3 regions of the Niveibacterium sp. COAC-50 genome follow, and region 1 is predicted to be linked to each of the others. Evidence: predicted binding sites of a transcription regulator. Region 1 holds the regulator's gene; each other region holds the start of a gene.
The links. Region 1 encodes sigma-54, which starts transcription at its own class of promoters, with help from an activator protein. Its sites were predicted from a motif close to TGGCACGCTTNCTGCTNA; they were not measured.
Positions count from the first base shown of each region.

Region 2: HH302_RS17285 (prepilin-type N-terminal cleavage/methylation domain-containing protein) is a predicted target of sigma-54. The motif match lies at 2,174-2,191, and genes of this name have one in related genera.
Region 3: nifL (nitrogen fixation negative regulator NifL) is a predicted target of sigma-54. The motif match lies at 2,632-2,649, and genes of this name have one in related genera.

Region 1 is NZ_JABCJM010000002.1:553,578-558,876, reverse strand. It holds gene hprK (HPr(Ser) kinase/phosphatase) at 1-33, opposite strand, end outside; gene ptsN (PTS IIA-like nitrogen regulatory protein PtsN) at 20-487, opposite strand; gene hpf (ribosome hibernation-promoting factor, HPF/YfiA family) at 605-928, opposite strand; gene HH302_RS10050 (RNA polymerase factor sigma-54) at 940-2,415, opposite strand; gene lptB (LPS export ABC transporter ATP-binding protein) at 2,432-3,154, opposite strand; gene recX (recombination regulator RecX) at 3,141-3,590, opposite strand; gene recA (recombinase RecA) at 3,611-4,633, opposite strand; gene HH302_RS10030 (LON peptidase substrate-binding domain-containing protein) at 4,769-5,299, shown strand, end outside.
Region 2 is NZ_JABCJM010000005.1:18,982-24,280, forward strand. It holds gene HH302_RS17280 (monovalent cation:proton antiporter family protein) at 1-1,465, shown strand, start outside; gene HH302_RS17285 (prepilin-type N-terminal cleavage/methylation domain-containing protein) at 1,508-2,137, opposite strand; gene HH302_RS17290 (ATP-binding protein) at 2,313-4,028, shown strand; gene HH302_RS17295 (adenylate/guanylate cyclase domain-containing protein) at 4,004-5,299, opposite strand, start outside.
Region 3 is NZ_JABCJM010000003.1:224,503-229,801, reverse strand. It holds gene nifA (nif-specific transcriptional activator NifA) at 1-1,012, opposite strand, end outside; gene nifL (nitrogen fixation negative regulator NifL) at 1,017-2,600, opposite strand; gene rsxA (electron transport complex subunit RsxA) at 2,894-3,475, shown strand; gene HH302_RS14145 (RnfABCDGE type electron transport complex subunit B) at 3,487-4,014, shown strand; gene rsxC (electron transport complex subunit RsxC) at 4,026-5,299, shown strand, end outside.

The DNA.
Region 1 (5,299 bases):
CTCGTAGATCCGGGCGACGCTAGTTCGCCGCATTCGGGTTCCAGTTCACGAACAGGGTGTGGGCCTCGGACGCATCACTGGCCTGCGCCAGTGCATCGCGGAAGCTGCGGTCGGAGAACATCTGTGCGAGCTCCGATAGCAGTCGCAGGTGGTGCTCGGTGGCGCTTTCCGGCACCAGCAGCACGAACATCAGATTCACCGGCTTGCCGTCCGGGGCCTCGAATGGCACGGGCTGCGCAAGGCGGATGAAGGCACCGACGGCGTCGCGCAGGCCCTTGATACGGCCGTGCGGAATCGCAATGCCTTGTCCAAGGCCGGTGGAGCCGAGCTTTTCACGCGTGAAAAGTGCGTCGTAGACGGCGCTGCGCGCGAGTCCCTGATGGTTTTCGAAGAGCAGGCCAGCCTGTTCGAAGACGCGCTTCTTGCTGCTCGCCTCAAGATCGACGAGCACATTGGACGGCGGCAGCAGCGGGGCGATGAGATTCATGCTTGGGGTTCAGAAATGCACTGCGCGCCCGAAGGCGCGCAGATCCGGGGTCAGCTCATGTTCGGCGCGGGGGCTTTCCGCAAGCTTACGCGCCGGGATTCACTAGAGCGACCGTGATTACGATTCTGCAGATTGGCGCTTGTGCGCCTCGTGGCCGTGATCGTAGGACTTTTCCTTGTGCTTGAGAACCTGCCTGTCCAGTTTGTCCGTCATGGCGTCGATTGCGGCATACAAATCTTCGTCAATGCTCTCGACGAAAATGTCCTTGCCGCGTACATGTACCGTCACTTCCGCCTTTTGCTTCAGCTTTTCCACCGACAGGATCACGTTAACGCTCGTGACGTGATCGAAGTGGCGAATCACGCGATCCAGTTTCGATGTTACGTAGTCGCGGAGCGCGGCGGTAACTTCGAGATGGTGTCCGGTGATGTTCAGGTTCATGATTTATCCTCTCAGATCATCTTGCGCTGGCTGACCGGCGGGATGTTGAGCGACTCGCGGTACTTTGCGATGGTACGCCGCGCAACGACAATCCCCTGCTGGCCGAGAAGCTCGGCAATCCGCGCATCGGATAGCGGTTTTTTGCGATCCTCTGCCGCGACCAGCTGGCGAATCAGCGCACGAATCGCCGTAGCTGAACACGCGCCGCCAGAATCCGTGGCGACGTGGCTGCCGAAAAAATACTTCAGTTCAAGGATACCTCTTGGCGTGGCCATGTACTTCTGCGTGGTCACCCGAGAGATCGTCGACTCATGCAGATCAAGCTGCTCTGCGATTTCGCGCAGTGTCAGCGGACGCATTGCCACGTCCCCATAATCGAAGAACTGCCGCTGGCGGTCAACGATTGCCTGGGATACCCGCAGGATCGTGTCAAACCGTTGCTGCACGTTCTTGATCATCCAGCGTGCCTCCTGCAACTGCCCGGCCAGTGATCCGGCCGAGCCGCGGTTCTGCTGCAGGATTCCGGCGTAGAGCTGGTTGATCCGCAGCTTGGGCATCGCGTCCGGGTTCAGTGTCGCACTCCAGTGGCCGCGCACCTTGCGCACGATCACATCCGGGATCACATATCGCGTCTCGATTGCGGCAAACCGCGCACCGGGGCGCGGATCGAGGCTGCAAACGAGCTGGTGCGCCTCGCGCAGGGTTTCGTCGCTGCAACCCAGATGCCGCTTGAGTCGCACGAAATCCCGCGCGGCCAGCAGCTCCAGATGCTGCTCGACGATGATGATCGCGGCTTCACGCGCAGCGCTCTCAGGCAGCAGGCGCAATTGCAGCTTCAGGCATTCGCCTGGCGAGCGTGCGCCGATGCCCGGCGGATCGAGGTTCTGCAGGTGCGCGAGGGCGATCTGCAGCTCGTCGACGTCAACTTCAAACTCGGACGGCAACAGCTCCAGCAGTTCGTCGAGCGGCTGGGTCAGATAGCCATCGTCGTCGAGCGCTTCGATCATGAAGCGCAGCAGCGCGCGATCGCGGTCCGACAGCGGCATTAGGGCAACTTGTTCATCCAGGTGGTCGCGCAGGCTCGTCTGCGCAGCACGGAATTCCTGGAAATCCGTCTCGTCGTCATCGTCGCGATTGCCGCTGCCGCTGCCGCCGCCTTCGCCGGACCACTCGGTGGGGCCGTCGTCATAGCTGCCGGCATCGTCGAAGCTCGGCTCGCTTGGTTCGGGCGAGGTCTCGGCCGCTTCGGCCGCCGCATCGTTGGCGGTGTCGGTGCGTTCGTCGCCGCTCGGCGCGGTGGCGGATTGCCCCCAGGCTTCCGGGTCCGACTCGGCGTCTTCGCGTTCGAGCAAGGGGTTCTCGAGCAGCATGCGCTCGATTTCGCTGTTGAGCTCCAGTGTCGATAGCTGCAGCAGCTTGATCGACTGTTGCAGCTGCGGGGTCAGCGCGAGCTGCTGGGAGATGCGGAGCTGGAGCGAGGGCTTCATCGTGGGGGTTGCGCGATCAGAGTCGGAAATGCTCGCCGAGGTAAACCTCGCGAACCTTGTCGTTCTGGACGATTTCGTCGGGGCGGCCGCTGGCGAGCACCACCCCTTCGGTGATGATGTAAGCGCGGTCGCAGATGCCCAGCGTCTCGCGCACGTTGTGATCGGTGATCAGCACGCCGATGTTGCGATCCTTCAGGAAGCGGATGATCTTCTGGATATCGATCACCGCGATCGGGTCGACGCCGGCGAAGGGTTCGTCGAGCAGGATCACCTGCGGGTTGGTGGCCAGCGCGCGGGCAATTTCAACCCGCCGCCGCTCGCCGCCCGAGAGGGACATCGCGGTTGCATCGCGCAAGTGCGTGATGCCCAACTCGCCCAGCAGCTCATCGAGCCGCGCGGTGAGTTTGTCCTTCGGCAGCTTCTGCAGTTCGAGCACTGCGAGGATGTTCTCGGCCACCGTGAGCTTGCGGAATACCGAGTTTTCCTGCGGCAGGTAGGACAAGCCCAGATGCGCCCGCTTGTGGATCGGCAGGTGGGTGATTTCCTTGTCGTCGAGGGTGATCGTGCCGCCGTCGGCACGCACCAAGCCAACGATCATGTAGAAACAGGTCGTCTTGCCGGCGCCGTTGGGGCCGAGCAGGCCGACCACCTCACCGCTGCCGACTTCGAAGCCGACATCGCGCACGACAGTGCGTGCCTTGTAGCGCTTGGATAGACCGCCTACCTTAAGCAGACTCATCGAACGGCTCTTTCAACACTTTTCTTACGACCTCCGCGGAAAATCCGCGGGCGGTCAGAAAGCGCGCCTGGCGCGCCCATTCCTTTGCATCGCCCGGCGTACTGCCGAACTTGCGCGCCCACACTGCACGGGCGCGCTCCAGTTCTGTCTCGCCCAACTCACTCGCCAGCGCTTCGGAGATCGTTTCCGGATCCACGCCGCGCTGTGCGAGTTCATGCTGGATGCGTCGCTGGCCGAGCCGGCCGGCACGGCTGCGCACGTAACTTTCGGCAAAGCGGCTGTCGGACAGCAGGCCCAGTTCGCTCATCCGGTCGAGTACCGCTTCGACCGCGTCCGGCTCACCGTGCGCGGCCAGCTTGCGCGCCAACTCGGCCCGGCTGTGTTCGCGCTGCGCCAGCGTTCGGAGCGCGCGGGCCTTCAGCTCGTCGCCGCTCATCGCCAATGTGCCTCGTCGGTTCAGGCCGCGGCGGCTTCCCCAGCCGGCAGTTCAGGTAGGCCCAGTTGTACGCGGATCTTGTTCTCGATTTCGCGTGCGGTTTCCGGGTGCGAGCGCAGGAATTCGCGCGCGTTGTCCTTGCCCTGGCCGATCTTCTCGCCGTTGTATGCGTACCACGCGCCGGACTTGTCGACAAAGCGCTGTTCGACGCCCATGTCGATGATTTCGCCTTCGCGCGAGATGCCCTCGCCGTAAAGGATGTCGAAGTGCGCTTCCTTGAACGGCGGCGCCACTTTGTTCTTCACGACCTTGACCTTGGTCTCCGAGCCGATGACTTCGTCGCCCTTCTTGATCGTGCCGGTGCGGCGGATGTCCAGACGCACCGAGGCGTAGAACTTCAGCGCATTGCCGCCCGTGGTGGTTTCGGGGTTGCCGAACATCACGCCGATCTTCATGCGGATCTGGTTGATGAAGATGACCATGGTGTTGGTGCGCTTGATGTTGCCGGTCAGCTTGCGCAGCGCCTGCGACATCAGGCGGGCCTGCAGGCCGGGCAGTTGATCGCCCATCTCGCCCTCGATTTCGGCCTTCGGCGTCAGCGCGGCGACCGAGTCGATCACGACGATATCGACGCTGCCAGAACGCACCAGCATGTCGGCGATCTCAAGCGCCTGCTCGCCGGTATCCGGCTGCGAGATCAGCAGGTCGCCGACGTTGACGCCCAGCTTCTGCGCGTAGGACACGTCGAGCGCGTGCTCGGCGTCGATGAAGGCGGCCACGCCACCCATCTTCTGCATCTCGGCAATCGCCTGCAGCGTGAGGGTCGTCTTGCCTGACGATTCCGGGCCGTAGATCTCGATCACGCGGCCACGCGGCAGGCCGCCAATGCCCAGCGCGATGTCCAGCCCGAGGGAGCCGGTCGACACCGCCTGGATGTCCGATTCCACTTCGCCATCGCCCATCCGCATGATGGAGCCCTTGCCGAACTGTTTTTCGATCTGGGCCAGCGCGGCCTGAAGTGCTTTCGCCTTGTTGTCGTCCATGGGGTTTCCTCGATTCGTTGGAAACGATTATGGCACAGAGATTGCGTGCGTCTCGGTCGGGCGCGTGCAGGAAAACATGGCACACTTCCGCCACTTCACCCGGCGCGCGTTTCGCGGGCCCGCGAGACCAATCCGATGCCCGAACTGCCCGCCGAACTGCCTCTGTTTCCCCTGCACACCGTACTTGTTCCCGAAGCGCGATTGCCGCTCAAGGTATTCGAGGTGCGCTACATGGACATGGTCAAGGCGTGCATTCGGGACGGCAGCAGTTTCGGCGTCTGCCTGATCGAAGAGGGCGAGGAAACCGGCGCGCCGGCAACGCCCGCCCAGGTCGGCACGAGCGCGCGCATCGTCGAGTGGGACATGGATCAGCCCGGCATCCTGCAGATCGTGGTGACCGGCGAGCGCCGGTTTCGCATCGCTCAGGCCGTCGCCCAGCCCGATGGTTTGCTCAGGGCTGTAGTCGAGTGGGTGCCGGAGCCGGAAGTGCAAGCGCCGCCCGAAACGCTGGCCGATACCCTGCCCTTGTTGCAGGCGGTGGTTGCCGACGCGGGTGAAAAGGCGATTCCGGCGCCGCATCGTTTCGACGACGCGGCATGGGTGGGGTACCGCTATACCGAAATCCTGCCGATTCCGGTCAAGGCCAAACAAAAGTTGCTTGAGTTG
Region 2 (5,299 bases), on a different contig from region 1:
TCAGCCGCCCGAGGCGCAACTGCAGTTGCTCTTGCTTGCGGGTCTCAAGGCCACGGTTTTGTTGGCGATCGTGCTGTATTTCGGGCAGCGCCTGCTCGGGCGCTGGTTCTTGCTGGTGGCCCGGCGGCGTTCGTCGCAACTGTTCATGCTCAATGTGTTGCTGGTGACGCTGGGGCTGGCCTGGCTAACCGAGCACTTTGGCCTGTCGCTGGCGCTGGGCGCGTTTGTGGCCGGCATGTTGATCTCTGAGACCGAGTATCGCTATCGCGTGGAAGAGGACATCAAGCCGTTCCGCGATGTGCTGCTCGGGCTCTTCCTCGTCACGGTCGGCACCTTCCTCGATGCGAGGGTGATCTTCGGGCATCTGCTGTTGGTGCTGGGCATGCTGGTTGGCATTCTGGCGACGAAATTCGCGGTGGTGTTTGCGGCAGCGCGCCTTTTCGGCGCCACGCCGGGCAACGCGGTACGTAGCGGCTTGTGGCTGTGCGCTGGCGGCGAATTTGGCTTTGTGCTGCTGTCGCAGATGTCCGCCAACAAACTCGGCAGCGATGCGCTGATTCAGGCCGCGGTTGCCGCCGTGGTGCTGTCGTTGTTGGCTGCGCCCTTCATCGTGCAAGCTAGCAATAAACTGGTGATGCGTTTCGTCGCGTCGGAGTGGCTGCTGCGATCGATGGAGCTCACACGCGTGGCTGCGCAATCGATGACGACCGAACGGCATGTGATCATCTGTGGCTATGGCCGCACGGGTCAGCTGTTGGCGCGCTTCGTCGAGCAGGAAGGCGTTGGCTACGTCGCCCTCGATCTGGACCCCGATCGCGTACGCGAAGCCGCGGCGGCCGGCGAGACCGTTGTGTATGGTGACGCCGCGCGTCGCGAAACCCTTATTGCGGCGGGCGTGGCGCGCGCCGCTGCGATCGTGGTGTCCTACGCGGACGTTGGCTCTGCGTGTCGGGTTACGGATCTGGTGCGTGAGTTGCGGCCGGACATCCCGGTGGTTGTTCGTGCGCTTGAAGAAGCACAGCTTGAGAAGCTGACGGCTGCGGGGGCCGCCGAGGTCGTCACCGACATCTTTGAGACCAGCATCACGCTCGCCAGCCACACCATGGCGCTGACCGGCGTGCCGCTGTCGCGTGTGATCCGCCGTGTGCGTGATATCCGCTCGCAGCGCTACGCGCTGATGCGTGGCTACTTCCACGGGCGCTCCGATGCCGCGGACGACCCGGACGCTACGCTTGAGCGCCTGCATTCAGTGGCACTGCCCGACGGTGCCGGCTGTATCGGGCGATCGATCGCCGAGTTGGCTTTGCCGGAGGCGGGGGCGAAAGTGTCCGCGGTGCGCCGGCGCGGGGTGCGTGCGATCAACCCCGAATCGGATCTGGTATTCGAGATCGGAGACGTGGTGGTGCTGCTGGGGACGCCAGAGTCTCTGGCGACGGCGGAGGCAAGGTTGTTGCAGGGGGTGTGAACTAGAACGGGCCGCTATGCGGCCCGTTCGCACAGTCGGGGATTAGAACCCCATACAGACTTCGTAGGAGGCGCCTTCATTGATTGGCGCGCTCTGTGCAGCCGCCGGCGTGCCGCTAGGACCCAGACGCGAACGCATTGAGCCGGTTCCAACCTGCCCGTCGTCCAGCATGGCATCCAGAGGCACAACGTGTCGGCCCCGGATGTTGTCGGCGCAAACGATCAGTGTGCCTGGCGTGTCGTTTACTGCAGCATTCGCGTTTGAACTAACGACGCCGAACGTGCCTGCATCGGCATGGGTTGGGTTTCCCGCCCTCGGATCTCCGGTCAGGAGGTTGGCTCGCCGCAGGTGATCCCACACGCATGCCGGTTCCGTTGCGCCAACCGCGTTCCAGTCCGCTCCATCGATAAGCCCATTGCCGGCAGTAGCCGCAGGCGGAATGCAGGCCCCCGCCCATCGTGTCGGTGCGTTTCTATCGTCGCCAGGGAGTGCCCGATACTTGTCTTGGTAGGTCAGCACCGCGACCGATATGGCCCGCATGTCCTGGGCGATGTTCTTGACCTTGGCGCTCTCGATCAACTCCTGGCCTTTCAGGACGCCGCCAAGCAGCAGACCGATGATGACCAATACAATTGCGATCTCGACCAAGGTGAAGCCGGCTTGCCGTTTCATGATGGAATTCCGTTGGAGGCTGTGTGCCCGAGATGATCAGCAGGATCCGTGCCCGAACGCGGGCGGCGCGGCAGTCCAGTGATACCGTGGGTTCGTCGCGAGGGAGGCGTCGCTGTTTGGGGTGTGGTGTCGAAAATTCGACGCTATTGCGACGTAATCTGGACGCATCGTCGAAATGGCAGTGAGCGCCGGCGACCATTGGCGCGACACGGTGCGCAAGCCAGGCCACGCGCTGGCCGCGATGTTGGCGTGTCTGCAACTTGCGCTGGTGGCGGGGTTCGACGGCTGGGCCGGCCGCATGTTGCTGACGGCGCACTTGGGTGCGTTTCTGCTTTGGCAGCCCATGGTGTCGGCCAATCGCCGGCTCGATGTGATGCCGCTGGTGCTGCTGCTCGCGGGGCTTGTCGCTTTCCAGTGGGCCCTGGGCTGGGTGAGTCTCTCGGTATGGCTCTGCATGTTGGCTGGCCTCGTCGTTGCGCAGGCGGCCAGCCGTAGCGCTCGGCGGGACCGGTTGCCCGATCTGCTCGGTTTCGGCTATCTCGTACTCGTTCTGCTGGCCTGGGTGGTGCCGCTCGGCGTGCCGCTGGATCCGGACGTGCGACGTCTGCTCGCGCGGCTCGCCCGTGACAGCGGCTACGTGGTCGTCGTCCTGGTTGCCCTGGCTGCGCTGACGAAGCGGCGGCAGCGTGCGGGCGCCCTGCCGGACTTCGCCGCCGCGGCCACTGCGATGCTGGCGGTGGGCGTGATCGTGCTGACTGCGCTGGCCTTCATGTTTCTGACGGGCGCTTCTTACGAGCGAGCGCTGCTTCAGTCGGTGGGCTCGGTCGCCGTTGTGCTGCTCATGTTGGGCTGGCTCTGGAATCCGAGGGGGGGCTATTCCGGCGTGGCGCTGCTGTTGTCGCGCCGCGCATTGGCTGGGTCATTGCCGCTTGAGGAATGGCTGGGCGAGGTATCGGAAGAAGCGCGCAATGCGCCCTCGGCGACGGCCTTTCTTGCCGCCGCGGCGAGTCGGATGCTGGAGTTGCCCGGTGTGACGGGTGTCGCCTGGCAAGCAGAGCCGGGGCTTGATGGGAGTGTCGGGCGCCTCGGTCGCCATACGAACCGGATTGCACACGGTGACCTGGTGGTGACCATTGGCACACGCGGCACGGCGGATGCGGTCACGCTCTGGCGCTGGGATTTGATGGTCAACATCCTTGCCGAATTCCTGGTGTCCCGGCGGCAGGCTGCCGACCTTGCTGAGATCGGCTATTTGCGAGCGATCCATGAGACTGGCGCGCGGCTGACCCACGATGTAAAGAATCTGCTGCAGTCCTTTGAGGCGATTCTCTACGCGGCGGAGAGCGGTTTTGCTCGCGACCCTGAGGGAACGCAAGCGCTGATCCAGCGCCAGCTGCCCACTTTGGCCGCGCGTCTGCGGCTGACATTGGACAAGCTGCGCCAGCCCGGCCCCGATGCAAGCGAGTCGATCATGCTGCCTGACTGGTGGGCGCGACTGCAGGCGCGATTGCACGATGTGGCGTGCGTCGGTAGCCCTGATCCGATGTTGAGCGTGCCGGCGGGCCTATTCGATCGATTCGTCGACAACTGTGTCCAGAACGCACGCGACAAAGCTGATTCCCGCGGCCGGCCAACGATTGCGGTACATCTGTGCGGGGAGGGGCGTGGTTTTGCGCTTGAGGTTCGCGATGACGGCATGGCGGTGCCATCGGAGCGTGCCACGCGCCTGATGCGCGAGCCGGTGGCATCGGACGCGGGGCTCGGTGTCGGGCTGATGCAACTCTCGCGCGAGGCCGCCTTGTTGGGGTGGCGTGTGCGGCTGGCTGAAAACCGGGATGGCGGAGTTTGCTTCCGCCTGGATCGCCCTCAGGCCGGCGATACGACGCGCTGAGGCAGATCTGGCGCGATCTCCACCAGGTCGCGACGGGCTGACAGGCGGTGCACTACGACCGTTCCCTTGCCCTTGATCGGGACAATGTGCGGAGGGTCGAACACGAACCGATTGCGGAGCCGGTCGTAGGTGGCGGCATCACACTGGATCGACCCGGGGGCGCCCTCGCCGGTAATCCGGCTCGCGAGGTTCACCGTGTCGCCCCAAAGGTCATAGATGAACTTCTTCTTGCCGACGACGCCGGCGACCACCGGCCCGGTACCAATGCCGATCCGCACCCGCAGCGGATTGGCGCCACGCGCGCCCGCACCGGCGAGCCAGTCGCGCATGTCGAGCGCCAGTTGTGCCACCGCCTCGCAGGGGTCGCGCAGATCGGTATTGAGACCACCCGCGACCATGTAGGCGTCGCCGATCGTCTTGATCTTCTCGAGCCCGAGGCGTTCGGCCATTTCGTCGAACTGCGAGAAGACCCGGTTCAACATGCCGAAGACCTGCTGCGGCGTCATGTCCGAAGCCAGTTCGGTGAAGTTCACAATGTCGGCGAACATGACGGTGACTTCGGCGAAGCCATCCGCGATCGTGCAGTCATCGTCCTTGAGCCGTTGTGCAACCGGGTGAGGCAGGATGTTGAGCAGCAGGCGCTCGGAGCGCTCCTGCTCGACATGCAGCTGGCGGTGGGCGTCTTCCAGCTCGCCGCGCGCCTTTTGCCGCTCAACGATAGCGAAACGCATCAGCAGCCACACGATCGTGGAAATGGTGGCGAAGTTGAGCGTGAAGAAGGCCATCGAGGCCTTCAACGGCACGGGCGACGGTGCAGCGACGAGGTAATCGGCAAGCAGGAAGTCGAAGGTACCGGTCAGCAGGGTCAGGAAAACGTAGGCGGCAAACCACGGCACCGATTCGCGTGGCCCGGCACACAGCAGTGCCCCGACGGGCGCGAGCAAGCCCCACAGGATGACGCCGGACGCGGTGACGAAATTGCCCAGCGCCCACTGTGCAATGAACGGGAAGAACAAGAAGATCGCCAGCTGGCTGAAACGGAACACCGCGAAGTTCCCGCTTGCGGCGTAGATCAACAGGTTCGCGGCAACCAGCACCTGCAGTACGAAGGGCAGGGTGGTCGATAGCTTCGGGCCAAGCGCCCAGTAGATCAGCAGCCAGCCGATTGCCGCGACCGACACGAGGCCGCTCGCCAGCACAAGCAGCGCCTTCTGCAGCCGCAGCTCCTCGCTGTCGTTGGGGGTGATGCCCGCGTTGCGCAGGCGTTCAAT
Region 3 (5,299 bases), on a different contig from region 1:
GCGTCGCCGCGATGACACGCACGTCGACCTTCATCGTGCGGCCACCGCCAACGCGCTCCAGCTCGCCCTCCTGCAGCACGCGCAGCAGCTTGGCCTGGAAGGCGGGCGAGATCTCGCCGATTTCATCGAGGAAGATCGTGCCGCCGTCGGCCATTTCAAAGCGTCCCTTGCGTGCCGCCACGGCACCGGTGAAGGCGCCTTTCTCGTGGCCGAAGAGTTCCGATTCGAGCAGGTTTTCCGGCAGCGATGCGCAGTTCAGTCGCACATAGGGGCCGCGGCCGCGGGGCGAGTTGTAGTGGATGGCGTTCGCGATCAGCTCCTTACCGGTGCCGGTTTCGCCGCGGATCAACACGGTGGTGTTCCACTTCGACACCATGCGGATCTGCTCGAAGATGCGGCGCATCGCTGCCGAGTGGCCGACCATGTTGTCGAAGCCGTGCTGGCCGCGCACCGCACGCCGCAAGGTGTCACGCTCTTCGGCGATCGTTTCCTTCTCATGCGCCACGTCGAGCGAGAGCTTCACGCTCTGGCCGATCAGGTTGGCGACCATCTCGACGAAGCGTGCGCGTACCGCGAGCTGCCCATCGTCAAGGCGGTTCGGCTGCACCGCGAGCGCGCCGTGCAAGGTGCCACCAACGTGGATCGGTGCCGCGATGAAGGGCAGGCGACGTTCGTAGATGCCAAGCCGGTTGAGGAAGCGCGGATTGCTCGCGATGGAGGGCAGGGCGACTGTCTTGCCTTCTTCGAGGATCAGCCCGAGCACGCCCTCGCCAGCCTGGTAGCGGACCGGCTCGAAGTCCTCTGCTTCGACACCTTGCAAGGCGTTGACAACCAGTTCTCCGCTATCGGAATCCAGCACGCTGATCATGCCGCGCGTCAGGCCGGCGGATTCTTCGAGGACCCGCAGCACCTCCTGCGGTGCCTGCTTGACGTCGAGGGTGCGCGAGAGGATTACGCTGACGCGGTAGAGGGTTTCGAGTTGAATTCGGTGGAGTGCGCCTTCGGTGTCCATGGCCTTACCCGATCTCGCGACTGTTGAGCGGCGTCATCGATGCCGACGCGTGGCGGAGCAGGGGCAACACCAGCAGCGCGGTGCAGCCACCGCCTGCCGCATTACCCAACTCGATGCTGCCCCCGTGATCCACCGCCACCTGCTGAGCGGCGGCCAGCCCTGTGCCGAGGTGATTGCCCTGCTGCTTCTTTGTGCTGAAGAAGGGCTCGAAGGCCTTCAGGCGCAGTTCGTCCGGAAGGCCAGGGCCGCTGTCCTCGACGCGCACTTCCAGGCTGCTGTGCAGCGTACGGGTGCTGATGTTGAGCTCGCGCTGCCGCCAACCCTTGATGTTCATCGCCTCGATCGCGTTGTCGACCAGCGCCTTGAGCAGCGCCCTCAGACGCGTCGGCGAGCCCTGGATGGCCGGCAGCACAAGCTGAGGCTGCCAGCTCACGGATACGCCGGCAGTGAGCAGCCGAACGGCAGAGAGATCCAGCACATCGCGCACCACTTCATTGAGGTTGACCGCTGTGCTGGCCTCTTGCGCGCGCGCCGGAATCGCGCTGCGCAGGGTCTCAAGCGCGGTCTGGCCCGCCTTGAGCGCATCTGCCAGTGCCGCCTGGGCCGGGTCGCAGCCGCGTCGGCCCATCATGTTGACGACCGAGCCGAGAATGTTGAGCGGCCCCTCCATCTGGTACACCGCGGCGGACAGACTCTCACGCAGCGCTTGCTGGCGGCTTTCCTCGGCCATCACAGCCTGCAAGGCAGCGATGCGCGCCTTCTCCTGCTCCTGCACTTGCCGGCTCACATCGGTGGCCACCAGAAGCAAGAAGGCTTCTCCCTTGCTGGCATAGAAGTCGTCCGCCTCATCGCTATCCGCCGCGACCCACACGGCGGAGCACGAGAACCAGCGCGGTGAGCGCCAGTGCGGGCGGTCGAGCCGCACCTGGCGGTCGAGGAAGGCGTGGCTGCCGGGTTTGAAGGGGCCGAAACCGCTGCCCAGTTCGTTGCGGATCGCGTCCAGCAGCACCTTGGCCGGCTCGGCCATGCCGAGGTCGGACATCAGCGCCTTGTAGGCGAGGTTGTCGAGCACGACGCGGTCACCAATATCCAGCAGGGCGAGCACCAGCGGGGCGCCGTCGACGACCGACTCGATCAGCGCTTTCTGGTTGCGCACTGCGCATTCGAGCTTGTGCAGCGCGGTGATGTCGCGTTGCAGGCCCAGGTAATGGGTGATCTGGCCCGCCTCGTCCAGCACCGGCGTGACGGTGAGATCGGCCAGGTAAGGGGCGCCGTCCTTGCGGCGGTTCACCAGACGCCCGGTCCATGTTTCCTTGGCGGTGATACGGCGCCACATCGACTTGTACACGTCGGGAGGCGTCGTGTGGTTCGACAGGATCGACTGATGCTGCCCGACGGCATCGCCCACGCTGTAGCCACTGACGCGTGTGAACGCCGGGTTCACATATTCGATGCGTGCGCGCGGGTCGGTGATCGAGATCGCGATGTCGGCCTGTTCGACTGCGGCACGGAATAGCGCGGCAGGAATCTTCCGGGCAACCGCCGGTGCGGCCTTCTTCGTGGCGGCGGTCTTCTTCTGCTCTGGCATGGTGGGCCTCGTTTGAACGCTCGCCTACCGCAATGCAGCAACCGTGCCGAAAATCCGCGCCCCGCCACCGCGCTTGAGCGACGTCAAATGCTGGTGTCGTTGTGAGGATTCGTCACAACGCAACGTCGGTTTGTTGCATCCCTGACACGTGAATTTGCGAACGACGTTGGCGCGGCACCAGCCCCGAACGCGCCACACACAAGGGCCGGCGGGGCATTGGCGCACTGCCCCGGTGCGCCGTGCATCGACTTGGCACGCTCCATGCGAAAGCGGGGCAGGAGGCTTCGACCCGCATGAGTGAATACCTGATTCTTCTGGTCGGCACCGCCCTGGTGAACAACGTGGTGATGACCAAGTTCCTTGGCCTGTGCCCATTCATGGGGGTGTCGAAGAGCATGGACAGTGCCTTCGGCATGGGGCTTGCGACAACCTTCGTCATTACGGTTGCCGTGGCGGCGAGCTGGGTGCTGGATCACTTCATCCTGCTTCCGCTCGGGCTGCAATTTCTCCGCATCCTGACATTCATTGTCGTGATTGCCGCGACCGTTCAGTTCATCGAGGCGGTCATAAAGAAGACGATGCCGGCGCTGTACCAGTCGCTGGGCATCTTCCTGCCACTCATTACGACCAACTGCGCCGTGCTCGGCCTCGCGCTGCTTACCGTTCAGGACGGTGGCAGCTTCGTCAAGAGCGTGGTCTACGGCTTCGGATCGGCGCTGGGCTTCACGCTCGCGATGCTGATGTTCGCCGGCCTGCGTGAGCGGCTGGCGCTCGCCCGTGTGCCCAAGCTGCTCGACGGGCCGCCGGTCAGCTTCGTGCTGGCCAGCTTGCTGGCCCTCGCGTTCATGGGGTTTGCCGGTCTCAACTTCAACTGACGGAGGTGACGATGCTTGCGCCGATATTCATTCTCTCGACCCTTGGGTTGGTGCTGGGCGTGTTGCTCGGCGTCGCTTCGCGCTTCTTCGCCGTTGAAGGCAACGAAGTCGCCAGCGAGCTTGCCGCGATGATGCCGGGTACCAACTGTGGCCAGTGCGGGCTCGCTGGATGCACTGCTGCCGCTGAGGCGCTCGTGGCCGGGTCCGCGCCTGCCAACGTGTGTCCGGGTGGTGGGGCTTCGCTGGCCCAGGCAATCGCCGAGAAACTGGGTATTACGTTCGACGCAGGCGCAGCGGGCGATTACAGCCCGAAGATCGCCGATGTGCAGGAAGACATCTGCATCGGCTGCGCGCGCTGCATGAAGAACTGCCCCACGGATGCCATCGTCGGCGCCAGCAAGCAGATTCATGGGGTGTTGCACCAGGCATGTACCGGTTGCGGTGTATGCGTGTCGGACTGCCCGACGGGTGCGATCAGCCTGCGCCCGTTGCCGCAGAGCTTGCAGGAATGGAACTGGGCAGCGCCGAGCTTCGCCTGAGGATGACGTGAATGGGCCTACTTGAAAAACTCAACGGTGGGCGTTGGGGGGTGCATCCGCACGACGACCACAAACGCCCGGCCGCCGACGTGCCGCTGCGTGTGATGCCCTTGCCGGCAAAGCTGTGTGTGCCGCTGTTACAGCATGTCGGGGCGCCTGCCAAGCCAGTGGTGGTTGTCGGTGACATCGTGCTTCGTGGCCAGATGATAGCTGCAGCGCAGGGCAGTGTTTCCGCACCCGTGCATGCACCGTCGTCAGGCGTCGTGAGCGCGATCGGGCCAGTGACCGCACCGCATCCCTCGGGGCTTCCGTTCGACGCGATCACGATCACGCTCGATGGCGAGGACCGCGCGTTTGCCACCGCAGGCGTCGAAGACCCGCTCGCGCTTGATCCGGCGGAAGTCACGCGACGCATCGCCGATGCCGGCATCGTCGGACTCGGTGGTGCGACCTTTCCGTCGGCACCCAAGGCGCAGCTCGGCCGCAAGCTTGAGGTCAACACGCTGGTGATCAATGGCGGCGAGTGCGAGCCCTACCTGTCGAGTGACGACAGCGTGATGCGGCATCGGGCCGACGAGGTGATCGACGGGGTGCGAATCCTGATGCATGCAGTCGGTGCAAGCACCGCGCTGGTCGGCATCGAAGACAACAAGCCGGAAGCGATTGCTGCGATGCGCGAAGCGGCGCGGCCGTACGCCGCGATCCGCATCTGCCCGGTGCCGGCGCGCTACCCGATGGGGTCCGATCGCCAGCTCGTGGAAGTGCTTACCGGCAAACAGGTCCCGGCCGGGGCGCGCACTGCGAGCATTGGCGTGCTGGTGAACAACGTCAGCACTTGTGCGGCGATACATCGCGCGCTGCGCCATGGCGAGTCGCTCTATCGCCGCATCGTCACCGTCAATGGCGGGGCGGTCGCCGCGCCAGGCAACGTTTTGGCGCCGGTCGGCGTGCTCGTCGAGGACCTGCTGGCATTCGTCGGCCTCAAGGAAACGCCAGCCCGCCTCGTGATGGGCGGACCGATGATGGGGCTTGCGCTGCCGCATGCCCAGGTGCCCACGGTAAAGGCCTGCGGCGGCGTGCTCGCGCTCACTGCAGCAGAAATCGCGCGGCCCGCACCTTCCGCCTGCATTCGTTGCGGCTCGTGCGTCAAGGCCTGCCCGATGGGTCTGCAGCCACTGGAAATTGCTGCACGCGTGCGCGCTGCAGATTACGACGGTGCCGCCAGTCTGCAACTTGACGATTGTCTGGCCTGTGGTTGTTGCGCGTACGTCTGCCCATCCAATCT